Regions from separate parts of the Paenibacillus sp. FSL H3-0333 genome, predicted to be linked through region 2. Evidence: predicted binding sites of a transcription regulator. Region 2 holds the regulator's gene; the other holds the start of a gene.
The links. The regulator CtsR, encoded in region 2, represses protease genes until heat stress. The targets are predictions, from matches to a motif close to ATGGTCAATAAAGGTCAAACA.

Region 1: a site for CtsR is predicted at 4,853-4,873, ahead of clpP (ATP-dependent Clp endopeptidase proteolytic subunit ClpP). Genes of this name have one in related genera too.

The regions. Positions count from the first base shown of each region.
Region 1 is NZ_JBBODG010000001.1:379,511-394,481, reverse strand. Features, by position in the region: gene whiA (DNA-binding protein WhiA) at 1-68, shown strand, start outside; gene MHH78_RS01635 (HPr family phosphocarrier protein) at 166-435, shown strand; gene MHH78_RS01630 (GNAT family N-acetyltransferase) at 512-1,054, shown strand; gene MHH78_RS01625 (SIMPL domain-containing protein) at 1,149-1,904, shown strand; gene MHH78_RS01620 (PdaC/SigV domain-containing protein) at 2,178-3,275, shown strand; gene MHH78_RS01615 (GDSL-type esterase/lipase family protein) at 3,443-4,081, shown strand; gene clpP (ATP-dependent Clp endopeptidase proteolytic subunit ClpP) at 4,169-4,765, opposite strand; tRNA gene MHH78_RS01605 (tRNA-Arg) at 4,959-5,033, opposite strand; gene MHH78_RS01600 (sugar-binding transcriptional regulator) at 5,326-6,378, shown strand; gene gap (type I glyceraldehyde-3-phosphate dehydrogenase) at 6,495-7,505, shown strand; gene MHH78_RS01590 (phosphoglycerate kinase) at 7,638-8,819, shown strand; gene tpiA (triose-phosphate isomerase) at 8,847-9,602, shown strand; gene gpmI (2,3-bisphosphoglycerate-independent phosphoglycerate mutase) at 9,605-11,149, shown strand; gene eno (phosphopyruvate hydratase) at 11,208-12,494, shown strand; gene secG (preprotein translocase subunit SecG) at 12,726-12,959, shown strand; gene rnr (ribonuclease R) at 13,200-14,971, shown strand, end outside.
Region 2 is NZ_JBBODG010000001.1:1,314,228-1,329,198, forward strand. Features, by position in the region: gene MHH78_RS05780 (transglycosylase domain-containing protein) at 1-666, shown strand, start outside; gene MHH78_RS05785 (MFS transporter) at 677-1,927, opposite strand; rRNA gene MHH78_RS05790 (16S ribosomal RNA) at 2,353-3,913, shown strand; tRNA gene MHH78_RS05795 (tRNA-Ala) at 4,060-4,135, shown strand; rRNA gene MHH78_RS05800 (23S ribosomal RNA) at 4,304-7,232, shown strand; rRNA gene rrf (5S ribosomal RNA) at 7,310-7,426, shown strand; gene MHH78_RS05810 (GNAT family N-acetyltransferase) at 7,861-9,033, shown strand; gene MHH78_RS05815 (CtsR family transcriptional regulator) at 9,396-9,857, shown strand; gene MHH78_RS05820 (UvrB/UvrC motif-containing protein) at 9,888-10,409, shown strand; gene MHH78_RS05825 (protein arginine kinase) at 10,439-11,503, shown strand; gene clpC (ATP-dependent protease ATP-binding subunit ClpC) at 11,541-14,009, shown strand; gene radA (DNA repair protein RadA) at 14,214-14,971, shown strand, end outside.

The DNA of each region.
Region 1 (14,971 bases), 930 kb from region 2:
GTAAATCGGGTGTGAACCACCGTTTGCGCAAAATTGATGAGCTGGCGGACAAGGTCCGCGGCGGCTGATTATTTTTTTTCTAGTGCGGTATGCGTTATAATGATATAATATTATAAAATTAATGTGAAATTTTTGGGCAGATCTCAAATAGGGGGTAAGCGTTTCATGACAAAGCACCCGGTAGTTGTTCGGTTGAAGACGGGGCTCCATGCTCGGCCGGCAGCATTGTTTGTGCAAGAAGCTAATAAGTTTTCGTCGGAGATTTTCGTGGAAAAAGACGATAAAAAAGTGAACGCCAAGAGTATCATGGGCATTATGAGCCTTGCGATCAGTTCCGGTACGGAGATTCATATCAGCGCAGACGGTGCAGACGCGGAACAGGCTGTAACCGCTTTGACCAGTCTGGTAAGCAAGGAAGAGCTCGAGAATCAATAAATGCTACATGGTCTAACCAAAAGCCCTTAGGGGCTTTTTTTCATATCAGCTTTAGAGGATAAGGAGAGGTATGCGGATGCAGATTCAAGACGGTGAAGTATCATTAGTTGAGCCTGCTGAGGCGCTCAGAGAGCCGTATTTAGCCTTTTATGAGGAGTGGAAGGCCAGCGGGGAGCCGTTTGTACCCTGGGTAACAGAGATGGACCCCGCTGACTTTGACGGTATGATTCAGGCTCTTCACGGGTATGCCCGTGGTACAGATATACCGGACGGCTGGGTGAGCAGCTCAACCTTCTGGCTGGTGACCACGGACAAACGGGTAGTGGGGGCTGTGAACATCAGGCACCGGCTGACCGAAAGGTTGCTCCATTCTGGCGGGCATATCGGTTATGGCATCGTCCCTTCTGCACGCAGACAAGGCTATGCCAGTGAGCTTCTGAAGCAGGCGCTCCTGAAGGCCGGTGAACTGGGTATCGAGCAGGCACTCGTAGTCTGTGACTCCGTCAACACCGCATCGGAACGGACAATCCGCAGGAATGGCGGTATCGAGGATAGCGAATATATAGAGGAGGACGGAAATGTCATCCGCCGGTTCTGGATCGGGACGGGGAACAAATAAAAAATAAATATCGTACATCGCTCATGCAACTTTTACCATGCTGTCCCGTCTAGAGGGTAATAACACTTAAACGAATCGAAAGGGGATGGCAAGCATGAGAAAATGGGGTAAATCGATTGGATCAGTTCTGCTGGCAGCTAGCTTGATGATTGGAGGAATGGGGTTGAGCGGAGTGCTAAAGGGTCCTGAAAAGGCTTACGCCGACGAAGTACAGAAGAATGTGGTGAACGTGGTAGGCAAAGGCGAGCTGTCGATCAAACCGGATATTGCGTATCTCTCCATCGGCGTAACGACAACTGCCGAAACCGCGCAGGAAGCACAGAAGGGCACAGCCGCGAAGGTCTCCAAGCTGACCGCTTTGTTCAAGACCACTTGGGGCATTGCAGACAAAGACATTCAGAGCACCCAGTTCAACGTACAGCCTAACTACACTTACAGCGAGAAGGACGGCCAGAAGGTAAAAGGCTATAACGCCCAGCACACGCTAGAGGTCTCTTACCGGGATCTGACCAAGGTTGGACAATTGCTGGACGCTGCCTCTGCGGCTGGAGCGAACAACATCGGCAATGTGCGGTTTGCGATCGAAGATCCGTCCGCCTTTGAAGCACAGGCTATTGAGAAGGCTATGCAGAATGCAGATGTCAAAGCTGCGGCCATCGCCAAAGCAGCCAAACGCGGACTGGGTCAGGTAGTCACTGTCATTCAGAGCGATGACGGGAATCATCCGGTGGTCTATGCTGAAGCAGCCTCTTTACAAAAGATGTCCATGGATAACAATGCCGGCAGCTCCGTTGAGCCCGGGCAGGTTAAGGTCACTACCCAATTGAGTGTAACGTATGAATTGAAATAAAACGTTTCGTAAGAGGCGCTTGCTCTGCTGTTATAGCGGGGCAGGCGCTTTTTATAATCATATAAATGTATATATATGCACACAGCCGCTATCTAAAGCTCTCAATTTGTTTAAATTGAGGTGACAGGATCTTTAGATAATCACGGCAAACCTTAAGAAACTGTAAAGCGGATTGTAACATCCCCCGCTAGTTCTTTTACTATAATAGGAACAGTGATACGGAAGAACACACATCATGACTAATCATACCACCAGGTGGAAGGGGAAATAACAATGAATTCGAACTCTAAGAAATACATCAGCAAATGGGGTGCAGGAATGCTCGCCGCAGGAATCCTGCTGGGAGGAACAGGAATAATTCATGCAGGCATCACTGAGGCCGCTCCGGCAGCCGCTCAGGTCAAAGCCAAATCCTCATCTGTAGTGCTGAAGGTTAACGGGAAAAGTACAGCCCAGACGGGCCTGCTTCAGGAAGGAAAGGTATGGGTGCCGGTAACCTTCCTGCGCGATGCGCTGGGGATGCCGCTCTCTTATGATAAAGCGGGGAAGACGTACACCATCGGGACAGGAACTGCTCAGACAAGGCTGACGATCAATGATTATGGCATTTCTGTTATGGTGAACAATTATTATGTCGGTGAAGGCAAGCAACTGAATAACCGGCTGTATGTTTCGTCTGAGCTGCTTAGCGATTACTTGGGCTACAAAGTAGACGGGAGCGCAGCAGCAGGACGGCTGAATGTTATGAAGAAAGTGCAGAATGCGGTAACCATCAAAACAGTGAGCTATGTGAAGGATCATAAGGATGCGCCTATCCGGCTGGATTATCCGCAGGTCAGCGGCCTGGCAAGTGCAGAAGCAGAGAAGGCAATCAATGATACGATTAAGCAGACCGTTCTGAACTATGCGAAGGATGCTGAAGATCAAATCTCCAAGCGGTCGAAGGATGACCGGCCCTATGAATTCGAAGGCGGTTATGTGGTCACGTATAACCAGGATGGCGTGCTCAGCCTAATCACCAATCAATACGGGTATACCGGCGGTGCCCATGGGATGACTTACCGCAATGCGTTCACCTTCTCGCTCAAAGACGGGAAACGTCTGTTGCTGGGCGATCTGTTCGGTGCCAACCCTAATTACAAGAAACAGCTCAATGCCAAGCTGGCCACCGAGATCAAAGCTAACGGAGGATATCTGGGCGGGTTCAATGGACTGAATACCGAGAAGTACTTCTATCTGAAAGATGGCAAAGCGGTGCTCTTCTTCCAGTTATACGAATACACGGCATATGCCGAGGGCTTCCCGGAATTCACCTTCAGCTTCAAGGAACTCCTGCCGGATGGAAGCAGTCCGTTCGCGGCGCTGAAATAATAAAATAATTATCCAGATGCCCTTGCATCTCCTCCGGGAGACGCAGGGGCATTCTTCATGCACAACCCTTCATCCACGGCCTAATCAGCCTGCCCTGCCGTTACCACTTCACCCGGATAGTCATAAGCTATAGAAGGCAAGCAGCTTATAACGGGGAGGGGAAGGTTATGGTCTATGCTTATACAGCGATCGGGGATTCACTTACAACCGGCTTCGGGGCGCTGCCCGGGAACGGCTTCGTCCCCGTCTACCGCCGGATGGCGGAAGGGAGGCTGGGTACACCAGTGGTGCCGGCGAATCTTGGCGTCAACGGTCTGACCACCGGGGGGCTGAAGCAACGGCTGAGGAGCTCGAATGTCTACCGGGCGGCGGTGAAGGATGCGCAGATCATTACGCTGTCCATTGGCGGCAACGACTTGATTAAGGCAGCCCGGGCAGCCGGGCCCCGGCCCGGTGAATTCCAGGGCTTACTGCAGCAGGCGCTTAGGGACTGCAAGCGTAACTACAGCGACATCATGGGCAGCCTGACACAGCTCAAAGCAGGTTCCCGCAGCCCCTACATCATCCGGATGGTAGGCCTGTATAATCCCTACCCTCAGGTGAATGAAGCAACAGAGTGGGTGCGCGAGTTCAACCGCTATGCAGCAGGCTACAGCAGCAATAACGTAGGGTTTGCTTCGGTATACCATGAATTTGCCGGTAATGAGCGGGGGCTGCTGTTCCTGGACCATATTCACCCGAACGGCAGAGGCTACCGCGTAATTGCAGGCAAGCTGGATGCCCTTGGGTACGGGAGCTTAAGGTAGGCAGCAATGGCTGGGCATAAGAAAGAGGCTGTAACGGGACCGGACCGGTCTGTTACAGCCTCTTTGTGTATTCATTGGAGCAGGTACTTATACGCCTGTTGGCAGAGTCTTCTCAATTACCTTGTCCACGATACCGTATTCAGCAGCGTCTGCAGCGCTCATGAAGTAGTCGCGGTCAGTATCCTTCTCGATCTTCTCCAGCGGCTGGCCTGTACGCTCGGACAAGATGCGGTTCAGCTTCTCACGCAGCTTGATGATGCGGCGGGCGCGGATCTCGATATCCGAAGCCTGCCCCTGAGCACCGCCTAGCGGCTGGTGAATCATGATTTCGCTGTTCGGCAGGGCGAAGCGCTTGCCCTTGGCGCCGGCATTCAGCAGGAACGCTCCCATGGAAGCGGCCATACCTACACAGATAGTGGATACATCCGGCTTAATGTATTGCATTGTATCGAAGATGGCCATACCCGCTGTGATGGAACCGCCTGGGCTGTTCACATACAGGTGAATATCCTTATCCGGGTCCTCGGCAGCCAGGAAGAGCATTTGTGCGATGATGGAATTGGCAACCACGTCATTAACCTCCGTTCCAAGGAAAATGATGCGGTCCTTCAGCAGGCGGGAATAGATGTCATAAGCGCGCTCACCGCGGTTGCTCTGTTCTACTACCATAGGAATATAACTCACGTGGAAAACCTCCTTGAAATTGGTGCTTCGAATGGGTTCATTTTTTACTGTTACCGTATTAACCACATGATAAACAAATTCAAACAAAAAGTCAAAGAAAGTCAAACTTACTTTCAAAAAAAAGAGCCCTCAAGCGGCTCATTGGTTAAATATAATATAATCGGAACTAAATTATGTACAAGCTTGAAAAAAATGGCGCGCCCGCCAAGAATCGAACTTGGATCTCAGGCTTCGGAGGCCTACGTCATATCCATTGGACCACGGGCGCAACAGAAATTATTATAATATACTTCTCGGATAAAAGCAATGCGTATTAGGCATCCTGCGCAAAAATAGTTTTCTCTGCCTCCATTAATAGAGCCGGAGATGCACCTCCTGCCAGCGGCCTTCCGGACAAGCCCATGTATAAGATGAAAGCGGGCTGAGAATTATAGTCTCGGAACACTTGCACTTGGCGTCAGTTTTGGGTAGAATATGGGTGGGACTTAAAAAGTTAACCCGGGACATTTTGAGACCACGAACAAGGGATAAGAGAAAGACGAAGTTGCAGGAGTGAAAGCATGCGTAATCTATTGGAAATCCAAAAGCAGCTTCTGCCTGATCTCATGGAAACCCTTAAGAGACGGTATACGATTCTACATCAGATCATGCTGTCCGATATTATTGGGCGCAGGACGTTAGCCGCATCGCTTGATATGACCGAGCGGGTGCTGCGCGCCGAGACGGATCTTCTGAAATCGCAGGGGCTCATTGAGATCGAGAGCGTCGGTATGCGCATTAGCGATGCCGGTCGCAGACTGCTTGACCTGCTGGAGCCGGTCGCCAAGAGCCTATTCGGCCTGGATGATCTGGAAGAGAAAATTCGTACAACGTACGGTCTCACCAAAGTAATTGTGGTACCTGGCGATTGTGAGACATCGCCGTTCACCAAGCGTGAGCTGGGGCGCGCAGGCTCCAAGGCACTGCTCAGCGTACTGCGGAGTGACGATACGATTGCCGTCACAGGCGGATCAACGCTAGCCGAGATGGCCGATCAGTTGACCCCGCCGCTATCCCTTTCCTATAAGAACGCCTGGGTTGTTCCGGCGCGTGGAGGACTGGGAGAGAGCATGGAGATACAGGCCAACACCATTGCTTCAACCATGGCCAAACGGATTGGCGCCAATTACCGTCTGCTGCATGTGCCCGATCTGCTTAGCGGAGACGCATATGAGTCGCTTGCGCAGGACTCCAATATTGGAGAGATTGTACAAATTATCCGCAGATCGCGTATTATTGTACATGGAATAGGCGACGCCATTGAAATGACCCACCGCCGCAAGCTGGACTCCGGGACGATCTCAGAGATTCAGAGCGAGGGAGCCGTAGCCGAGTCCTTCGGATACTATTTCAATGAGAATGGCGAAGTGGTTCATACGATGCGGACCATGGGGCTGCGCCTGGAAGACATTATCCGTACGGAAGTCGTTATCGGTATTGCCGGTGGCAAACGCAAGGCGAAGGCCATTCATGCGATGCTGCGGTTTGGTCAAGAGGATATTCTCGTGATCGACGAGGCGGCGGCTGTTGAAATCGGCAAGGAAATCGACACACAGCTACAAAAGGCCCTATAGATTCCATTAAATGGGGCGCGCGCAAAGGGTTTATGCATTATACTTAACATTGTTGTCTTGACGAGCCTCACGGCCTGTCTTGAATAAATAAAACGAACTCTAGGAGGAACTATTCAATGAGTGTAAAAGTTGGTATTAACGGTTTTGGACGTATTGGACGCCTTGCATTCCGCCGTATTCAAAATGTAGAAGGTATCGAAGTGGTAGCAATCAATGACTTGACTGACGCTAAGATGCTTGCTCATTTGCTTAAATATGATACAACTCAAGGTAAATTCCAGGGAGACGTTGAAGTTCATGACGGATTCTTCAAAGTAAACGGTAAAGATGTTAAGGTTCTGGCGAACCGTAACCCTGAAGAGCTTCCTTGGGGAGAGCTTGGCGTTGATATCGTTCTGGAATGTACTGGTTTCTTCACAACTAAAGAAGCCGCTGAGAAGCACCTTAAAGGCGGAGCTAAGAAAGTAGTTATTTCCGCTCCAGCTACAGGCGATATGAAAACTGTTGTGTACAACGTTAACGATGACATCCTTGACGGTTCCGAAACAGTAATCTCCGGCGCATCTTGCACAACGAACTGCCTGGCTCCAATGGCCAAAGTCCTGAACGACAAGTTCGGTATCATCGAAGGCCTGATGACAACGATCCACGCTTACACAGGTGACCAGAACACTCTTGATGCTCCACACGCAAAAGGCGACTTCAGACGCGCCCGCGCTGCTGCTGAGAACATCATCCCTAACACTACCGGTGCTGCTAAAGCCATCGGCCTGGTTATTCCAGAACTGAAGGGCAAGCTTGACGGTGCAGCACAACGTGTGCCTGTAGCTACAGGTTCCCTGACTGAGCTGGTTACTGTTCTGGATAAGAGCGTAACTGTTGAAGAAATCAATGCAGCCATGAAGGAAGCTTCTGACCCAGAAACTTACGGCTACACTGAAGACGAAATCGTATCTTCCGACATCAAGGGTATGACTTTCGGTTCCCTGTTCGATGCAACTCAGACTAAAGTACTGACTGTTGGCGACAAACAGCTGGTTAAAACTGTTGCTTGGTATGACAATGAAATGTCCTACACTGCACAGCTGGTTCGTACTTTGGAGAAATTCGCTAAGCTTGCTAAATAAGACCGATTTCATATAAGAAGTACAATAGAGCGGAAACAAGGAAAGTCTGTTTCCGCTCTTTCTAAATGAACTGGATTCGCGTGAAATGGCTTTGTGAAGGAACCAATTTTGGGTGTGGAGGAAATGTTAATCATGAACAAAAAAAGTGTCCGTGATGTAGAAGTAAAAGGCAAACGCGTATTCGTGCGTGTAGATTTCAATGTGCCAGTGGAAGACGGCAAGATCACTGATGATACCCGTATCCGCGAAACCCTTCCAACAATTAAATACCTGATTGAGAACGGTGCAAAGGTCATTCTGGCCAGCCATATGGGCCGTCCTAAAGGCGAATTCGTCGATTCCATGCGGTTGACTTCCGCTGCAGTCCGTTTGTCTGAATTGCTCGGCAAACCGGTAGCCAAGGCTGATGAGGCCATTGGCGAAGCTGTAAAAGCGAAAATCGCTGAACTGAACGATGGCGATGTGCTTGTGCTTGAGAATGTCCGTTTCTACAAAGGCGAAGAGAAGAATGATCCTGAACTGGCTAAGCAGTTCGCTGAACTGGCTGACCTGTTCGTTAATGACGCATTCGGCGCAGCTCACCGTGCCCATGCTTCGACAGAAGGAATCGCTCACTTCCTGCCGGCAGTATCCGGTCTTCTGATGGAGAAGGAATTGTCCGTTCTCGGCAAGGCGCTTTCTAACCCGGAACGTCCTTTCACTGCCATCATCGGCGGTTCCAAGGTGAAAGACAAGATTGACGTTATCGACAACCTGCTGAATCTGGCTGACAATGTACTGATTGGCGGCGGCCTCTCTTACACGTTCACCAAGGCTCAAGGCTTCGAAATCGGTAAATCCCTGGTAGACAACGACAAGATTGATGCAGCGCTTGGATTCATCGAGAAGGCCAAGAAGCTGGGCAAGAACTTCGTGCTTCCGGTTGACGTTGTAGTCGCTGACAAGTTCGGTGCAGATGCCAACACCAAGATTGTAGATGCAACCGAGATCCCTGCAGATTGGGAAGGTCTGGACATCGGTCCTAAGACCCGTGAAATCTATGCCGATATTATCAAAAACTCCAAGCTGGTTGTATGGAATGGACCGATGGGCGTATTTGAAATCGACATCTTCGCTGAAGGTACCAAGGCTGTGGCTCAAGCTTGTGCTACTACCGAAGGCTACACTGTTATTGGCGGCGGCGATTCCGCTGCGGCTGCTGAGAAATTCCACCTCGCAGACCAGATGGATCACATCTCCACTGGCGGCGGCGCATCGCTCGAGTTCATGGAAGGTAAGGCTCTTCCAGGTGTAGAAGCACTGAACGACAAGTAATACCGAAGAGGGAGGCAATACATCACTATGAGTAGAACACCTATTATTGCAGGCAACTGGAAAATGTTCAAAACCGTTCCGGAAGCCGAAGGCTTCATCGCTGAAATCAAAGGCCAGGCGGAAGTGGCAGGCGTAGAGACTGTAATCTGCGCGCCATTCACGAACCTGCCTGCACTGGTTGCAGCGGTACAAGGCACTACCATCAAAATTGGTGCACAGAACCTGCACTTCGAAGATAACGGCGCTTATACAGGTGAGATCAGCGGCGTAATGCTGAAGGATCTTGGTGTAGAGTACGTTATTATCGGCCACTCCGAACGCCGTGCTTATTTCGGTGAAACGGACGAAATCGTCAACAAGAAGATGCATGCGGCCTTCCGTCACGGCATTACTCCAATTGTCTGCGTAGGCGAAAAGCTGGAAGAGCGCGAAGCTGATCAGACTAAGGACGTATGCAAGGTGCAGACTGAAGCGGCATTTGCCGGTCTTAGCGCAGAGCAGGCAGCAAGCGTAGTTATCGCTTATGAGCCGATCTGGGCGATTGGTACAGGTAAATCCTCCACTTCCCAGGATGCTAACGAAGTTATTGCTTATATCCGTACCCTTGTTAAAGGCCTGTACGATGAAGCAACGGCTAATGCAGTCCGTATCCAATACGGCGGCAGTGTGAAGCCTGAGAATGTAACGGAGTACATGAGTCAAAGCGACATCGACGGCGCTCTCGTCGGCGGTGCCAGCCTGCAGCCTGCTTCCTTCGTTTCACTCGTTGAGGGGGCGAAGTAAGAATGTCAGCTCCAAGACCTGTAGCACTGATTATCATGGACGGCTTCGGACTGCGGAACACGGATGAAGGCAACGCTGTTGCCCAAGCCAACAAGCCGAACTACGACCGTTACCTGAAGCAATATCCGAATACTACGCTTACCGCTTGCGGTGAAGCTGTAGGTCTGCCGGAAGGCCAAATGGGTAACTCTGAAGTAGGGCACCTTAACATTGGTGCCGGCCGGATTGTATATCAAGACCTGACCCGTATCGACAAGTCGATCCGTGATGGAGAATTTTTCGATAACGAAACGCTGGTGGCTGCCGTAAGAAGCGCTAAGTCAACCGGCAAAAAGCTTCACCTCTATGCACTGGTATCCGATGGCGGCGTACACAGCCACATCAATCACCTGTTCGCCATGCTCGATCTGGCCAAAAAAGAAGATCTGCATGAAGTCTATATTCATGCCTTCATGGATGGCCGTGACGTACCACCCGACAGTGGACAGAAGTTCATTCAGGATCTGGTCGCCAAGATTGAAGAGGTTGGCGTAGGTACGATTGCTACGGTATCCGGACGCTACTTCGCGATGGACCGTGACAAGCGCTGGGAACGTGTAGAGAAGGCTTACCGTGCAATGGTATATGGGGAAGGCCCTAAATATACCGATGCCCTTCAGGCCATCACTGCATCCTACCAGAATTCTGTGTTCGATGAATTCGTGGAGCCAAGTGTAATTGTAGACAGCCAGAACAACCCGGTTGCGACCGTGGAGAGCGGCGATTCCGTCATTTTCCTTAATTTCCGTCCTGACCGTGCCATCCAGCTGTCGCAAGTATTCACCAATTCCGATTTCCGCGGCTTCGACCGTGGTCCGAAGTTCCCGGAGAACCTGCATTTCGTATGTCTGACTACCTTCAGTGAGACAGTTCAAGGCTTCGTGGCTTACTCCCCGAAGAATCTGGACAACACGCTCGGTGAAGTGCTGGTTCAGCAGAACAAGAAGCAGCTGCGTATTGCAGAGACCGAGAAGTATCCGCATGTGACCTTCTTCTTCAGCGGCGGACGCGATGAGGAGCTTCCGGGCGAGACCCGTATCCTGATCAACTCGCCGAAGGTGGCAACCTATGATATGAAGCCAGAGATGAGCGCTTACGAAGTGGCGGCGGCCTGCGTAGCGGAGATCGAGGCGGACAGACAGGATGCCATTATCCTGAACTTTGCTAACCCTGATATGGTAGGACACTCCGGCATGCTGGAGCCTACAATCAAGGCAGTCGAAGTAACGGACGAATGCGTAGGCAAGGTTGTGGATGCTGTAGTTGCTAAGGGCGGCGTTGCTATTATCATTGCCGACCACGGAAATGCTGATATGGTATTCGATGAGAACGGACGTCCGTTCACAGCCCATACCACCAACCCGGTACCGTTCATCGTTACCACTGAAGATGTAGTTCTGCGCGAAGCTGGTATTCTCGCAGATGTGGCACCGACAATCTTAGATCTGATGGGACTTCCGCAGCCTGCGGAAATGACCGGACAATCCATGATTGCCAGCCGTAAATAAGCAAGACACCCTGTTTGTGTAAACCCAAAAACATTGTATAAAAGGAGATTAAACTTACATGACTATTATTTCTGATGTGTATGCACGCGAAGTCCTTGACTCCCGTGGTAACCCTACTGTAGAGGTTGACGTATATCTGGAGTCCGGCGCAAAAGGCCGCGCTATCGTTCCTTCCGGCGCTTCCACTGGCGCTCATGAAGCTGTAGAGCTTCGTGACGGCGACAAATCCCGTTACATGGGTAAAGGCGTTCTGAAAGCTGTTGAGAACGTAAATGAAATTATCGCTCCAGAAGTAATCGGTATGGACGCTCTTGACCAAGTGGGCATCGACAAGCTGATGATCACTCTGGACGGAACTCCGAACAAAGGCAAGCTGGGCGCTAACGCAATCCTGGCTGTATCCATGGCTGTAGCTCGCGCTGCTGCAACTGCTCTGGACATTCCTTTGTATGTATACCTGGGCGGATTCAACGCCAAGACTCTTCCAGTGCCAATGATGAACATCATCAACGGTGGTGAGCATGCCGATAACAACATCGACGTTCAAGAGTTCATGGTTCTTCCAGTAGGCGCTCCAAGCTTCAAGGAAGCACTTCGTACTGGTGCAGAAATCTTCCACAACCTGAAATCCGTACTGCAATCCAAAGGCCTGAACACAGCAGTTGGCGACGAAGGCGGCTTCGCACCGAACCTGGGTTCCAATGAAGAAGCGATCACTACAATCATCGAAGCGATCGAAAAAGCCGGTTACAAACCAGGCGTTGACGTATTCCTTGGTATGGACGTTGCTTCCACTGAGTTCTACAAAGACGGTAAATACACACTTGCAGGCGAAGGTAAATCTTACACTTCCGCTGAGTATGTTGACCTGCTGGCTTCATGGGTTGAGAAGTACCCAATCATCACTATCGAAGATGGTATGTCCGAAGATGACTGGGATGGCTGGAAATTGCTGACTGAAAAATTGGGCGATAAAGTCCAATTGGTTGGTGACGACTTGTTCGTTACGAACACTGAGCGTCTGGCAACAGGTATCGAAAAGGGTATCGGTAACTCCATCCTGGTTAAGGTTAACCAGATTGGTACACTGACTGAAACCTTCGATGCGATCGAAATGGCTAAACGCGCTGGTTACACAGCTGTAATCTCCCACCGTTCCGGTGAGTCCGAAGACAGCACTATCGCTGACATCGCTGTAGCTACCAACGCAGGCCAGATCAAGACGGGTGCTCCTTCCCGTACAGACCGTGTGGCTAAATACAACCAACTCCTTCGCATCGAAGATGAGCTGGGCGAATTGGCTCAATACAACGGCCTGAAATCCTTCTACAACCTCAAAAGATAATTTCTTTTGAATCTATAGATACAATGAGCCTGCCGGTTTCCGGCAGGCTTTTTTGATGTTGATATCCGCGATAGAGGGACAACATGAGATTTTCATAGTGTGATAGGGCGGGAATGCCGTCTGGAAGGTTGTATTCATTCTGTGGCTATGATAAAATAAAAATGCTGTTTATGAAACGGAAATTCTAATTTAGCATAGATAGTGATGCTTGGACGTAGGAGGTGGAAGTGAATGGATATCTTTTTGAAAGTGGTGCTTCTGATTTTTGCCGTAGGTCTGATTGCGGTCGTTCTTCTGCAAAAAGGGAAAAGTGCAGGTCTTTCCGGTGCCATCTCCGGCGGTGCTGAGCATCTCTTCGGTAAAACAAAGGCGCGCGGTATGGAGCTTGTGCTGCAGCGTGTAACAGTTGGCCTGGCGGCCGGATTCTTCATCATGTCAATTGTTGTTGCCATTGTTGTTGAATAGTATGCCTAAAGTAAACCTTCGCTCTGTTCTGAAATGGAATAGGCGGAGGTTTTTTTGTATGCAGATTTAATATTGTGAACATCATAACAGGGATGCCCGGGATTAAATTCGTGTATACTAGGGTATGAAGTATAGAGAGGTAAATTTTACTTGAAATGATTAGGTGTGCAATAGGACAAGGCATACATATATGCCAGCGGCATAGGAATGCTGCGGAGCGGAGAAGAGAAGGTGACGAACATGATAACACAGGAAATTTTACTTGATTTCATGCGGGAGACCGCTTATAAACCACTAACTTATGAAGAACTGGTGAGCCATTTCTCCACTGAGGATAGTGCTGAATTCAAGGCCTTTGAGGCCTTACTGATTGACCTGGAAAAGGACGGCCGGATCATATTAACCCGGGGTAGCCGTTATGGTGTGCCTGAGCGGATGGATTTGCTGCGCGGACGGCTGCAGGTTCATGCCAAGGGCTTTGCTTTTCTGATTCCCGATAACCGGGAGCACCCGGATGTGTATATCCACGCGAACGATCTGAAGGGTGCTATGAACGGCGATATCGTCTTGATCCGTATTACCTCTAAGAGCCCGTCCGGCGGGCGAATGGAAGGCGAAGTGGAACGGATTCTGATCAGAGGTGTGTCGCAGACGGTGGGTGTCTTCCAGAGCCTGGAGACCTACGGCTTCGTGCTGCCTGATGATAAGCGGATTAACCGGGATATTTTCATCCCAAGGGAGTCTTTCAAGGGTGCGGTTGACGGGGAAAAGGTGGTTGTCCGCATTGTGAGCTATCCGGAGGGCCGTGCTGCGGCTGAGGGTGAGATCATTGAGATCCTTGGCCATAAGGATGATCCGGGCGTGGATATTCTGTCGGTAATCCGTAAGCATCAGCTTCCGGAGGCTTTTCCGGCTGAGGTGATGACGGAAGCGGAGCAGGCTCCGGATTCGATCACTGATGAAGAGATTATCGAGCAGGGGCGGCGTGATCTGCGCGGGCTCAATATCGTAACGATTGACGGCGCAGATGCCAAGGATCTGGATGATGCGGTCAACGTTGAGCGTCTGGAGAATGGCCATTATAAGCTGGGCGTTCATATTGCTGATGTAGGCTATTATGTGCGTGAAGGCTCTGAGCTGGACAAGGAAGCCTATGACCGCGGATGCAGTGTGTACCTGGTGGACCGTGTCATTCCGATGCTTCCGCACCGGCTGTCGAACGGTATCTGCAGCTTGAATCCGCAGGTTGACCGTCTGACGATGTCCTGTGAAATGGAATTCGACGAGCAGATGAAGGTCGTGAACCACGATGTCTTCACCAGTGTCATCCGTACGAAGGAGAGAATGACCTACTCTGATGTGCGGAAGATTGTCGAGGATGAAGATCCTGAGCTGCTGGAGCGTTATGCTCCGCTGATCGGGGATTTCCGCCTGATGAAGGAGCTGGCGATGAAGCTGCGGGGTGCCCGGATGCGGCGCGGGGCGGTGGATTTCGATTTTGAGGAGAGCAAGATTATTGTAGATGAGGCCGGTAAGGCTATCGATATTGTAAAACGTGAACGCTCTGTGGCGGAGCAGATTATTGAAGAATTCATGCTGGTTGCTAATGAGACGGTGGCGGAGCACTTCCACTGGCTGAAGGTTCCGTTCCTGTACCGGATTCATGAGGACCCGGACCCGGAGAAGCTGCAGAACTTCATGGCTTTTGCGGCTAACTTCGGCTACCACGTGAAGGGCCGGGGGAATTCGGTTCACCCGCGTGCCCTGCAGGATCTGCTGGAGCAGATTCAGGGAACGAAGGAGCAGACGGTAATCAGCACGATGATGCTGCGCTCCATGAAGCAGGCGAAGTATGATGCCGAGAGCACCGGGCACTTCGGGCTGGCAGCGGAGTTCTATTCCCACTTCACCTCACCGATCCGCCGTTATCCCGATCTGGTCATCCACCGTGTGATGCGTGAGGTGCTTGAGAATGGCGGAGCGCTGAGCGAGAAGCGCCACGAATATCTGGC
Region 2 (14,971 bases):
CTGCCTGATATTAAAACAACCTATGGCAGCTACAGTCCGGCTAATCTGAACGGTGTATATCGTGGGCAGGTGAGCATGAGGGTTGCCCTGCAGCAGTCCATTAATGCCCCAGCGGTATGGCTGCTGAAGCAGGTGGGGGTCAGCTATGCCCGTGGGTTTGCAGCCAGGCTGGGAATGGAACTCGCTGCAGAAGACAACCATCTGGCTATTGCCCTTGGAGGTCTGCATAGCGGGGTTTCTCCGCTCACGATGGCTCAAGCCTACACCGTCTTTGCAAATGGAGGCATTCTTAACAAGGCGTATCTGGTGCGTAGTATCAGGAATTCGCAGAATCAGGTGGTGTATTCACATGTCGCTGCGCCGCAGCAGGCCATTTCGGTACGTACCGCAGCGGATATGACAGCGATGCTCCGTCAGGCGGTGAATGAAGGGACGGGCAGACGGGCGCAAATGAACGTTACGGTGGCCGGTAAGACAGGAACCACGCAGCTGGACCTGCCGGGAGTCCCCGGCAAGGCCAACCGGGACTTATGGTTTGTAGGCTATACCCCTAGATGGACAGCGGCAGTATGGATGGGTTTCGACCGCTCTGATCCCGACAACTACATGACTGCCGGCAGCGGGCTTGCAGCTGCTATGTTCTCCAAGGTTCTCTCCATGCTATGAATAGATTTGCTTATTCCGCCGCCCATTCCTCCAGCTTCTTGTCACCGGGCAGCAGCAGAGCCAATAGGCCGAGCAGCGGCAGGAATCCGCAGGCCACGAACACCGTGGCGATTCCGATCGTATCGATCAGATGCCCAATTACGACAGAGCCAATTCCGCCAAGCCCGAACGCAAGGCCGGTAATCAGACCCGAGACCGTACCAATATTGCCCGGATACAGCATCTGCGCGTAGATCACAGTGACGGAGAAGCTGGATAGTAGAATGAACCCGGAGATGATCAGCAGCACGGCCGCCCAGAACTGATTCACAAAAGGCAGGGCCAGCGCAAACGGCACCGTCCCGATCATCGACACCAGGATGAGATTGCGTCGGCCGAAGCGGTCTGCCAGCGGTCCGCCGAAGAAGGTGCCCACAGCGCCGGCAGCGAGATAGATGAAGATATAGATCTGTGCCTTATCCAGCGTCATCCCGTATTTGTCCATCAAATAGAAGGCGTAATACCCGCCGATGGAGGCGCCGTACCAGGATCGCACGAATACGATGAAGACCAGAATAACCGTTGTAATCAGAATACGTTTGCTGCGGGCAGGGTCGATAGAGCGTGACGCTGACTTTTTGCGGAAGGTGTATCCGGCATCCAGCATCTCTCGGTACCAGCGGGCCACATAGGCCTGGATGGCGACTCCGGCAGCGGCGATAACGGTGAAGCCGAGAGCACCCATCTGACCGAAGGGAATGAATACCCACTTCATTAATAGAGGACCCAAGGCCTGGCCGGCGTTGCCGCCCACCTGAAATATGGATTGCGACAGCCCCTTGCGCTGACCGGCAGCCATATGAGCCACACGCATCCCTTCCGGATGGAACGCAGCTGATCCGAAGCCCACAAGCATTACGGACACAATCACTAATACATAATTGCCGGCAAAAGCGAGCAGGAAGACCCCGGCAAAGGTACAGCACATCCCCAGCGGGAGCAGGATCGGACGCGGCTTCCGGTCAGCGGCGAAGCCGATAATAGGCTGAATCACCGAAGAGGTGATATTCAGCGCGAACGCAATCCAGCCGATCTGGGCATAAGAGAGCACCAGGTTATCCTTTAGTACAGGGAACATCGCCGGAATTAATGCCTGAATGGAATCGTTGAATAAATGAACAAAGCTGACAGCAAGCAAAATACGGTAGATGGTAGCCTGCTGCAAATTGCGTGATTCACCCAAAGAGCCGGGTGGAGCTTGAGGCAGGGTCTTGTTGGACATTTGGACTCCTTTCAGGAACAGTTAATAAGTAAGTTATCTATGGATACGAAGATAAATCCTATTGTAGCGACAAATGAAGCATTATGGGAATCAATTTGTGCAGGGCAGCGGTCAACTATTCATTATTAACTCAAAAAAAGCAATGCTTAATCCTATTGTAAAAAAAGACTTGCAAACGTTTGGAACGCGTGATATATTATCTCTTGTGCTTATGAGACATCGACGCTGAATTGAGCGGCGAAAGAAAAATAAGTTGACAACAAACGTAATAAAATGATATGATCTAATTCTTGTGCAAGAGACATAACGTTGAAATGCACGGAGCAAGTTCTTTGAAAACTGAACAAATGGAACGCTTTAATTTTTACAAGATTCATTTAATGAATCGTCAGTTTCAAAATGAGCAATCGCTCTTTCTAAATACCAATTTGGAGAGTTTGATCCTGGCTCAGGACGAACGCTGGCGGCATGCCTAATACATGCAAGTCGAGCGGAGTCTGAAAGGAAGCTTGCTTCCATTCAGACTTAGCGGCGGACGGGTGAGTAACACGTAGGCAACCTGCCCTCAAGCCTGGGATAACTACCGGAAACGGTAGCTAATACCGGATAATTTCTTTTTTCTCCTGAAGAGAGAATGAAAGGCGGAGCAATCTGCTGCTTGGGGATGGGCCTGCGGCGCATTAGCTAGTTGGTGGGGTAACGGCCCACCAAGGCGACGATGCGTAGCCGACCTGAGAGGGTGAACGGCCACACTGGGACTGAGACACGGCCCAGACTCCTACGGGAGGCAGCAGTAGGGAATCTTCCGCAATGGGCGCAAGCCTGACGGAGCAATGCCGCGTGAGTGATGAAGGTTTTCGGATCGTAAAGCTCTGTTGCCAGGGAAGAACGTCCGGTAGAGTAACTGCTGCCGGAGTGACGGTACCTGAGAAGAAAGCCCCGGCTAACTACGTGCCAGCAGCCGCGGTAATACGTAGGGGGCAAGCGTTGTCCGGAATTATTGGGCGTAAAGCGCGCGCAGGCGGTTATTTAAGTCTGGTGTTTAAACCTTGGGCTCAACCTGAGGTCGCACTGGAAACTGGGTGACTTGAGTACAGAAGAGGAAAGTGGAATTCCACGTGTAGCGGTGAAATGCGTAGATATGTGGAGGAACACCAGTGGCGAAGGCGACTTTCTGGGCTGTAACTGACGCTGAGGCGCGAAAGCGTGGGGAGCAAACAGGATTAGATACCCTGGTAGTCCACGCCGTAAACGATGAGTGCTAGGTGTTAGGGGTTTCGATACCCTTGGTGCCGAAGTTAACACAGTAAGCACTCCGCCTGGGGAGTACGGTCGCAAGACTGAAACTCAAAGGAATTGACGGGGACCCGCACAAGCAGTGGAGTATGTGGTTTAATTCGAAGCAACGCGAAGAACCTTACCAGGTCTTGACATCCAACTAACGAAGCAGAGATGCATCAGGTGCCCTTCGGGGAAAGTTGAGACAGGTGGTGCATGGTTGTCGTCAGCTCGTGTCGTGAGATGTTGGGTTAAGTCCCGCAACGAGCGCAACCCTTGACTTTAGTTGCCAGCAGGTTGAGCTGGGCACTCTAGAGTGACTGCCGGTGACAAACCGGAGGAAGGTGGGGATGACGTCAAATCATCATGCCCCTTATGACCTGGGCTACACACGTACTACAATGGCCGGTACAACGGGAAGCGAAGCCGCGAGGTGGAGCCAATCCCAGCAAAGCCGGTCTCAGTTCGGATTGCAGGCTGCAACTCGCCTGCATGAAGTCGGAATTGCTAGTAATCGCGGATCAGCATGCCGCGGTGAATACGTTCCCGGGTCTTGTACACACCGCCCGTCACACCACGAGAGTTTACAACACCCGAAGTCGGTGGGGTAACCCGCAAGGGAGCCAGCCGCCGAAGGTGGGGTAGATGATTGGGGTGAAGTCGTAACAAGGTAGCCGTATCGGAAGGTGCGGCTGGATCACCTCCTTTCTATGGAGAATCGTCTTCTGCAACGAAGACATTCAAATAAAAGTCTTCAGGAAGCTTACTTCCTGAAGCAGGCTTTACTTCCTGAAGCAGGCTTTACTTCGTAAAGCCTTGAGCGTTTCCATTTGTTCGGTTTTGATGGAATTTGCGGGGCCATAGCTCAGCTGGGAGAGCGCCTGCCTTGCAAGCAGGAGGTCAGCGGTTCGATCCCGCTTGGCTCCACCAACAAACTTCATCTATTTGTTATGTCTGAAATACTAGATACAACTTGATCCTTGAAAACTGGATACCGAAACGAATTTGCGTTTTAGAACATTCCTTTAAGCTGAACTTGTGTAAACAAGTTTTGAATTAATGGCGATGCTAAGCGGTTTTCCTTAGGGAAAACGCATTGGTTAAGCTACTAAGAGCACACGGAGGATGCCTAGGCGCCAGGAGCCGACGAAGGACGTGGCGAACAACGAAACTGCCTCGGGGAGCTGTAAGCAAGCTTTGATCCGGGGGTGTCCGAATGGGGAAACCCAGCTGTGGTAATTCGCAGTTACTCGTATCTGAATACATAGGATACGCAGAGGCAGACCAGGGGAACTGAAACATCTAAGTACCCTGAGGAAGAGAAAACAATAGTGATTCCGTCAGTAGCGGCGAGCGAACGCGGAACAGCCTAAACCAAGGGGCTTGCCTCTTGGGGTTGTGGGACGTCTCACATGGAGTTACAAAGGAATATGGTAGGTGAAGAGGTCTGGAAAGGCCCGCGATAGAGGTAAAAGCCCTGTAGCCTAAACTGTGTTCTCTCCGAGACGGATCCCGAGTAGTGCGGGGCACGTGAAACCCCGTATGAATCCAGCAGGACCATCTGCTAAGGCTAAATACTACCTGGCGACCGATAGTGAAACAGTACCGTGAGGGAAAGGTGAAAAGCACCCCGGAAGGGGAGTGAAATAGAACCTGAAACCGTGTGCTTACAAAAAGTCAGAGCCCTTTCTATGGGTGATGGCGTGCCTTTTGTAGAATGAACCGGCGAGTTACGTTTAACATGCAAGGTTAAGGTGAGAAGCCGGAGCCGCAGCGAAAGCGAGTCTGAATAGGGCGACTAAGTATGTGGACGTAGACCCGAAACCGTGTGATCTACCCCTGTCCAGGGTGAAGGTGCGGTAACACGCACTGGAGGCCCGAACCCACGCATGTTGAAAAATGCGGGGATGAGGTGGGGGTAGCGGAGAAATTCCAATCGAACTCGGAGATAGCTGGTTCTCCCCGAAATAGCTTTAGGGCTAGCCTCGGTGAATGGAGTGGTGGAGGTAGAGCACTGATTGGGTGCGGGGCCCGCAAGGGTTACCAAGCTCAGTCAAACTCCGAATGCCATTTACTTCTTGCCGGGAGTCAGACAGTGAGTGCTAAGATCCATTGTCAAAAGGGAAACAGCCCAGACCATCAGCTAAGGTCCCCAAGTGTGTGTTAAGTGGGAAAGGATGTGGAGTTGCACAGACAACCAGGATGTTGGCTTAGAAGCAGCCACCATTGAAAGAGTGCGTAATAGCTCACTGGTCGAGTGACTCTGCGCCGAAAATGTAACGGGGCTAAACACACCACCGAAGCTATGGCTAGATGCTTTGCATCTGGGGTAGGGGAGCGTTGTATATACGTTGAAGGTGTACCGTAAGGAGCGCTGGAGAGTATACAAGTGAGAATGCCGGTATGAGTAACGAAAAGATCAGTGAGAATCTGATCCGCCGAAAGCCCAAGGTTTCCTGAGGAAGGCTCGTCCGCTCAGGGTAAGTCGGGACCTAAGGCGAGGCCGACAGGCGTAGTCGAAGGACAACAGTTTGAAATTACTGTACCACCGTAATCCGCTATGAGCGATGGGGTGACGCAGGAGGGTAGTGACGCGGACTGATGGATGTCCGTCTAAGCAGTGAGGCTGGTGTGTAGGCAAATCCGCACATCATTAAGGCTGGGCTGTGATGGGGAGCGAAAATTATAGTAGCGAAGGTCATGATCTCACACTGCCAAGAAAAGCCTCTAGTCAGGAGAAGGTGCCCGTACCGCAAACCGACACAGGTAGGCGAGAAGAGAATTCTAAGGCGCGCGGAAGAACTCTCGTTAAGGAACTCGGCAAAATGACCCCGTAACTTCGGGAGAAGGGGTGCCTCGGTAGGGTGAATAGCCCGAGGGGGCCGCAGTGAAAAGGCCCAAGCGACTGTTTAGCAAAAACACAGGTCTGTGCGAAGCCGTAAGGCGAAGTATACGGGCTGACGCCTGCCCGGTGCTGGAAGGTTAAGGGGAGCGGTTAGGGGTTAAACCCGAAGCTGTGAACCGAAGCCCCAGTAAACGGCGGCCGTAACTATAACGGTCCTAAGGTAGCGAAATTCCTTGTCAGGTAAATTCTGACCCGCACGAATGGCGTAACGACTTGGGCGCTGTCTCAACGAGAGATCCGGTGAAATTTTAATACCTGTGAAGATGCAGGTTACCCGCGACAAGACGGAAAGACCCCATGGAGCTTTACTGCAGCTTGATATTGAATTTGGGTACGATCTGTACAGGATAGGTGGGAGCCGGTGAGAGCGGAGCGCAAGCTTCGCTGGAGGCGCCGTTGGGATACCACCCTGATCGTATCTAGGTTCTAACCTAGTGCCCTCATCGGGTACGGGGACCGTGTCAGGCGGGCAGTTTGACTGGGGCGGTCGCCTCCTAAAGAGTAACGGAGGCGTTCAAAGGTTCCCTCAGAATGGTTGGAAATCATTCGCAGAGTGCAAAGGCATAAGGGAGCTTGACTGCGAGACCTACAAGTCGAGCAGGGACGAAAGTCGGACTTAGTGATCCGGTGGTACCGCATGGAAGGGCCATCGCTCAACGGATAAAAGCTACCCTGGGGATAACAGGCTTATCTCCCCCAAGAGTCCACATCGACGGGGAGGTTTGGCACCTCGATGTCGGCTCATCGCATCCTGGGGCTGAAGTAGGTCCCAAGGGTTGGGCTGTTCGCCCATTAAAGCGGTACGCGAGCTGGGTTCAGAACGTCGTGAGACAGTTCGGTCCCTATCTGTCGTGGGCGCAGGAAATTTGAGAGGAGCTGTCCTTAGTACGAGAGGACCGGGATGGACGTACCGCTGGTGCATCAGTTGTTCCGCCAGGAGCATGGCTGAGTAGCTACGTACGGACGGGATAAGCGCTGAAAGCATCTAAGCGTGAAGCCCCCCTCAAGATGAGATTTCCCAACATGTAAGACCCCTTGAAGACGACGAGGTAGATAGGTTGGAGGTGGAAGTGCAGCAATGCATGGAGCTGACCAATACTAATCGGTCGAGGGCTTATCCAAACTTTTAACACGCAGATTCGTTTCGGATTCAGTTTTCAGGAATCAAATTCCTGAAGCATTTACGCTGTAAATGCCCGTTTGGTGGCGATAGCGGAGGGGTTCCACACGTACCCATCCCGAACACGACCGTTAAGCCCTCCAGCGCCGATGGTACTTGGACCGAAGGGTCCTGGGAGAGTAGGACGTTGCCAAGCACATGAGCCATTGTTGAGCAATCGACAGTGGTTTTTTTGCGTGCGGGCAGGGCTGTGGAAAAGCTGTGGATAGATTTCAGTAAGTACAGAAAAGTTGCGCACATGTGGATACCTTTACAGGAACAGAATGATCCCCGGATCATGGGGGAATCACGCACAATATTGTGGATGAGTCAAGCGAAAACATAAGTAATACACCGATTTTGTGGATAAAAAGTGAATATTGTGGATAGATAAAATGTAATCGGGGATAACTCTTTTGAGCCGGAAAGAAACTCTTTCCGGTTTTTTGCTTTGCTGTGCAAAAGCTGTGGATAACTATTCTTTTTGCAACGGATGGCCAGCCTTTATTAGCATCCGGCGGCTTGGCTTGTTATACTCTCTATTAAGCAAATATCTGGAGCTAATTTATGGAATGTAACGGGGGGAACAGCATGGAAATCAGGCAATTACGTGCCGGAGAATTTGAGGACAGCCTGAGCTTGTCCGAATATGCTTTTAAGTATAAGGTTTCTGCAGAAGATAGAGTACGCGCCAGGGAGAACTTCAAGCCGGAACAAACCTGGGCGATTTTTGAAGGAGACAGCATAGGTGCGAAGCTGACGCTTCTTCCGTTACAGGTATATATACAAGGCAAGCCCATTTCTATGGGGGGCATCGCCGGTGTAGCCACTTGGCCGGAGAACCGCCGGCAGGGTTATGTAGCCCATCTGCTGACCCATGCGCTCGAGACGATGAATGAAGCCGGTCAGACGTTGTCCTTTTTGCATCCGTTCCTGATTCCCTTTTACCGTAAATTCGGATGGGAGATCTACTGTGAATATAAGAAGTATACTCTTCCGGTAGGGAAGTTCCCGCACAAGACGGAGATTAAGGGCAGCGTGAAGCGCGATATCCCGGATCTTGCAGTATTCCAGCAGTTGTACGACCAATTCGCCATGAGGTATAACGGGACTCTCCAGCGCACTGAGACCTGGTGGAAGGAAAGTGTGCTTGATGATGCTACGCATTCCTGTGTGTTTTATTCTGAGCAGGGTGAACCGGAGGGCTATGTGCTGTATAAAATAGTGCAGCAGGAGCTGGTCATAGATGAGTTTATCTATGGGAACGAGCTTGCCCGCCAGGGCTTGTGGACATTCCTGGCCAATCACGACTCCATGATTACGGCTGCACAGCTGAAGCTGGTGCCGGCTGACGACATTCTGCCCTTCCTGCTTCCCGATCCGCGGATTGCGCAGGAGAATTATCCATACTTCATGGCGCGTATCGTCAATGCTAAGGCTTTTGTGGAGAACATGATCTTCAATGTGCCGGAGGGTGACCGGGAGCGGGTGCTTTATATTGAAGATAAGCATGCATCATGGAACAACGGGTTATGGCAGTGGACTGTGTCGGAGCAAGGGGCAGCGACGTTCACCCGGATTCAGGGCGAGCGGTCAGAGGCTGACCTGGAATGCAGTATCGGCACGCTTACTGTGCTGCTGATGGGATACAAGCGCCCGCTTCAGGCGGCAAAGTACGGACAATTATCCGGGACTGCTGAGGCGACAGCTTGGCTTGAAGCGCTGATTCCGCAGGCCGAGACGGCATTATTCGATTTTTTCTGACAGAGAACGGCTCTTCCTCTTCCCTTGGAAAGGGAGGAGCTGTCCTATACATAACGCCTCCATTCAGTGAACGAAGCAGGCAACCGGAATACAATACAGCCAAAACGTAAAAAATAAGAGTAACCTCTTGGCATTCAGCGAGAATATGTTATAATATGAAAAAGTCAAAGAAAGTCAAAGTCAACGCAGGCCGGATATCATCGTTCTCAGGAATGTAACATTTAGAGAAAAAGCGCAGTGCAGAGGCTATTGCAGCCGATTCTTATTACATTGCCCGGGTTAAGTTCTTAAGAGCATGTCTCTGACGGCAGGCGTTGGCGCAGCACAGATTTAACCAATGCTTATACACTGGAGGATGAGTGATGCGTAATATCTCCGATATTATTGAACAATATCTGAAGAATATTTTGCATGAAAGTCCCGAAGGTACGGTGGAAATTCAGCGCAATGATCTGGCGGACCAGTTCTCCTGTGTCCCGTCACAGATCAATTATGTCATCAGCACACGGTTCACATTGGAAAAGGGATATGTGGTGGAGAGTAAACGCGGCGGCGGCGGATATATCCGGATTCAGCGCTATGAGCTGCCTCAGAATGTGGCCTTATACGCACATCTGAACTCCACGATAGGGAATGATATTGATCAGAATTCTGCCGAAGGGCTGATTTATCAGCTGGAGGAGGCCCGTTTCCTCTCCAAACGTGAAGCGTGTCTGATGCGGTCTGCGGTTTCCCGGGAATGCCTGACGGTTAATCTGCCGTACCGGGATGAGATTCGTGCCAAGCTTATGAAGGCTATGCTAATCTCTTTATTGGGCAAATAATTTGTCAAATGGTAAGGAGGGACACCGCTCATGCTATGCCAGGAATGCGGCGTCAAACCGGCTACACTCCACTTCACGAAGATTGTGAACGGGGAGAAGACGGAATTTCATATCTGCGAAAGCTGTGCGCGGGAGAAGGGTGAACTGATTCCCGGAACTGCGGGAGGCTTCTCTATCCACAGCTTGCTTTCCGGTCTTCTGGATCTGGAAGGCGCAGGCAAGAGCAAGACAGCAGCACAGAATGTGCAGGGTCTGCATTGTGAAAACTGCGGCATGACCTATTCACAGTTCAGCAAGCTGGGACGGTTCGGCTGCAGCTCTTGCTATAAGTATTTCGACAGTACGCTCGACCCGCTCTTCAGACGGGTGCATGGCAGTACAGCGCATGTCGGCAAGCTGCCCAAGCGGGCGGGCGCACAGATCATGTGCAAGCGCCAGATTGATGAGCTGAAGCAGGAATTGCAGCAGAGTATCGTGCAGGAGGAGTTCGAGACCGCAGCTGAGCTGAGGGACAGAATCCGCAAGCTTGAAAAAGAAATGCCACAAGAGTAAAGTCTTTGATATATAGGAGGGATCCGGGCATGTCAAGTCTCCGGTTTACCGAACAAGCACTGAGTGACTGGATGCGCTGCGGCGGCAGCCATTCCGAGATTGTCATCAGCAGCCGTATGCGGATCGCCCGTAATCTGGAGCATCTTCCGTTCCCGCTGCTCGCTTCAAGAGAGCAGTCGGAGGAGGTGCTGGAGCAGCTTGCCCCCGTATTTCAGGGTGAAGCTTCGGCCGACTTCGGCAGCTTCGAGCTGTTGAGACTGGATGAGCTGGGTGAGCTGGACAAAAAGGTACTGGTGGAAAAGCACCTCATCAGTCCTAACCTGGCGGATGATTCCAAGGGCGGGGCAGTCATTCTTAATGAGGACGAGTCGGTCAGCATTATGATCAATGAGGAGGATCATCTCAGGATTCAATGCCTGTTCCCGGGGCTGCAGGTCAGAGAAGCCTGGGTAAGGGCAACCGCCATCGATGATATTTTCGAGGCTGCTGTCAATTACGCCTTCGATGACCGCAGAGGCTACTTAACAAGCTGTCCCACCAATGTGGGAACAGGGCTGAGAGCCTCGGTTATGGTGCATCTGCCGGCCTTGGTGATGACGCATCAGATCAACCGCATTTTGTCCGCAGTTAATCAGGTGGGGCTTACCGTTAGAGGAATTTATGGTGAAGGCAGCGAAGCAGTAGGGAATATCTTTCAGATCTCCAACCAGATTACGCTTGGACAGACCGAAAATGAGATTATTGAGAATCTTCACAGCGTAGTCACCCAGATTATAGAGCATGAACGCAACGCCCGCGAACGCCTGCTGGTCGATTCCGCTCTGCGGATTACGGACCGTATCAAGCGCTCCTACGGAATTCTGGCCTATGCTGCTGTGATGGAACTGAAAGAATCGGCACAGCGGCTCTCCGATCTGCGGCTTGGTGTAGATCTGGGGATTCTGGAAGGGCCTTCGATTTCAGTGCTCAATGAGCTGAATGTCAAGACTCAGCCGGGCTTTCTGCAAAAGCTGTTCGGTGACGCGCTGTCGCCTACTGAACGCGATATGTACCGGGCGAAGCTGCTCCGGGAGACACTGGGATCACAACATTAAATTATAGATATTTATTATCCGTGGAGGTGCAGGAGATATGATGTTTGGAAGATTTACGGAACGCGCACAAAAGGTGCTGGCGCTGGCGCAGGAAGAAGCCGTACGTTTGGGACACAACAACATTGGGACAGAGCATATTTTACTCGGACTGATTCGTGAAGGAGACGGCATTGCCGCTAAGGCATTGATCGGACTTGGTCTGGGTCTGGAGAAGATACAGGATGAAGTGGAAACACTGATTGGCAGAGGTCAGGAACAACCGACCAACATCGCTTATACTCCTCGTGCCAAGAAGGTGATCGAGCTGTCCATGGACGAGGCCCGCAAGCTGGGTCACACGTATGTGGGAACAGAGCATATCCTGCTCGGTCTGATCCGCGAGGGAGAGGGCGTAGCAGCCCGTGTGCTGAACAATCTCGGCATTAGCCTGAACAAGGCCCGCCAGCAGGTATTGCAGCTCCTGGGCAGCAGTGAAGCCACCTCCAGCCACAGCGGAGCTCCGGCTAACGTCAGCACGCCAACACTGGACGGCCTGGCCCGCGATCTGACGGCCTATGCCAAGGACGGTAACCTCGACCCTGTGATCGGCCGCAGCAAGGAAATTGAGCGTGTCATTCAGGTGCTGAGCCGCCGGACCAAGAATAATCCGGTGCTGATCGGTGAACCTGGGGTTGGTAAAACGGCGATTGCCGAAGGTCTGGCCCAAAAGATCATCAACAATGAAATTCCGGAGACGCTGCGCGACAAACGTGTCATGACCCTCGATATGGGTTCTGTAGTGGCTGGTACGAAATACCGCGGTGAATTCGAAGACCGCCTCAAAAAAATCATGGATGAGATTCGCCAGGCGGGCAACATCGTGCTGTTCATTGATGAGCTTCATACGCTGATCGGAGCGGGTGGTGCGGAAGGCGCGATTGATGCCTCCAACATCCTGAAGCCTGCCCTCGCCCGTGGTGAGCTGCAATGCATCGGTGCCACAACACTTGATGAATACCGCAAATATATTGAGAAGGACGCCGCGCTGGAGCGCCGCTTCCAGCCGATCACAGTGGATCAGCCTTCCCCTGAGGAAGCTGTACAGATTCTGTTCGGTCTTCGTGACCGGTACGAAGCCCATCACCGGGTGAAGATTACAGATGAAGCCATTGTGGAAGCAGTTAAGCTGTCTGACCGCTACATTCCTGACCGGTTCCTGCCAGACAAGGCCATTGACCTGATTGATGAAGCAGGCTCTAAGGTAAGACTGAATTCTTACACCATCCCGCCGAATCTGAAGGAACTGGAAATGCGTCTGGATGATATCCGCAAGGAGAAGGATTCCGCAGTACAAAGCCAGGAGTTCGAGAAGGCTGCTGCACTTCGCGATACCGAGCAGAAGATTCGTGAAGAGCTGGACACTACGAAGAACCAGTGGAAAGAAAAGCAGGGCCGCACCGATTCCCAGGTTACACCTGAGGATATCGCACAGGTGGTGGCCAGCTGGACCGGCATTCCGGTCAGCAAGCTGAAGGAAGAAGAGACAGACCGCCTGCTGAATATGGAAGCCCTGCTGCATGAACGTGTAATTGGCCAGGACGAAGCCGTTAAGGCGGTCAGCCGGGCACTCCGCCGGGCGCGTGCGGGTCTGAAGGACCCGAAACGTCCGATGGGCTCCTTCATCTTCCTCGGACCTACCGGGGTTGGTAAGACCGAGCTGGCGCGGGCGCTTGCCGAAGCGATGTTCGGTGACGAGAATGCGGTAATCCGCATCGACATGTCGGAGTATATGGAGAAGCATTCCACCTCCCGGCTGGTCGGAGCGCCTCCAGGGTATGTAGGGTATGAAGAAGGCGGACAATTGACAGAGAAGGTGCGCCGCAAGCCTTACTCGGTTGTACTGCTGGATGAGATTGAGAAGGCCCACCCTGAAGTGTTCAACATTCTGCTGCAGGTACTGGAAGACGGCCGTCTGACCGATTCCAAGGGCCGCGTGGTCGATTTCCGCAATACCCTGATCATCCTGACCTCGAACGTAGGGGCACAGGCGATCAAGAAGAATTCGACGCTTGGATTCACCGCAGTACAGGATGCAGGCGCGGATTACAGCAACATGAAGGGCAAGGTTATGGAAGAGCTGAAGAAGAGCTTCCGGCCTGAGTTCCTGAACCGGATCGATGAGATCATTGTCTTCCACTCGCTGGATGAGAAGCATATCGCAGAGATTGTGACTCTGATGTCCGAGGAGCTGCGCAAGCGTCTGCGTGAGTACGATGTAGATTTCCTGCTCACTGACGGCGCCAAAGCATTCCTGGCCAAAGAGGGCTATGATCCGGCCTTCGGTGCCCGTCCGCTCCGCCGGGCGATTCAGAAGCATATCGAAGACCGCCTCTCTGAAGAGCTGCTCAAGGGCAACATCAAGAAGGGGGATTCCCTGAACATTGATGAGGTGAACGGCGAACTGGTCGTAACCACCGTTGAAGCACCGGCCGAGGTCTCCCTGGAGAAAACAGTCGAAACTGAATAATTGTTCCGGAAAATGAAACAATGCTCCCGTTCCTCCGTATAGAGGGGCGGGAGCTTTATTTGTTTATACCCTAACATGCCTAAAAGAAGACGCAAATGAAAACTAGATCTTAAGTGTCCTTCCGTTCAGTGTGCAGAAATGGTAAACTTTGAATAAGAGTAAAATATCCGCAATTTTAGCAAGTTCGGACGGTAAGGAGTGCACATGGCTAAACCTAAAACAAAATTTTTCTGTACCGAGTGCGGCTACGAATCACCGAAGTGGTTCGGGAAGTGCCCGGGCTGCCAGGAATGGAACTCGATGGTAGAGGAAACGGAAAGCGTAGTCAAAACACAAGGCATGAATGCACCTATTTTTCAGAGTAAAGAAAAGGCGCAATCGATCATAAATATAGAAAGTGACAAGGAGCCCCGTATTCTGACGGGCATCGGTGAGCTTAACCGCGTGCTTGGCGGCGGGATCGTTCCCGGCTCGCTGGTGCTGGTCGGAGGCGACCCCGGAATCGGGAAATCCACACTGCTGCTGCAGACTTCGCATGCCTTGACTACACAAGGGCTGCGCGTGCTGTATATTTCGGGGGAAGAATCTGTGCGGCAGACCAAGCTGCGGGCCGACCGCCTCGGAGCGCTGTCTGCGGAGCTGTACGTTCTATGTGAGACGAACATGGAGAGCATTGAGGAAGCGATTGAGCAGATTCAGCCTCAATTTCTGGTCATTGACTCGATCCAGACTGTATTTATGCCGGAGGTAACCAGTGCGCCGGGCAGTGTAGCACAGGTGCGGGAATGTACGACAAGATTCATGCGGATCGCCAAGATCCGGGGGATCGCCACAGTGCTTGTTGGTCATGTAACGAAGGAAGGCGCTATTGCCGGCCCGCGTATGCTGGAGCATATGGTGGATTGTGTCCTTTATTTTGAAGGGGAGCGCCATCATACTTACCGTCTGCTGCGGGCAGTGAA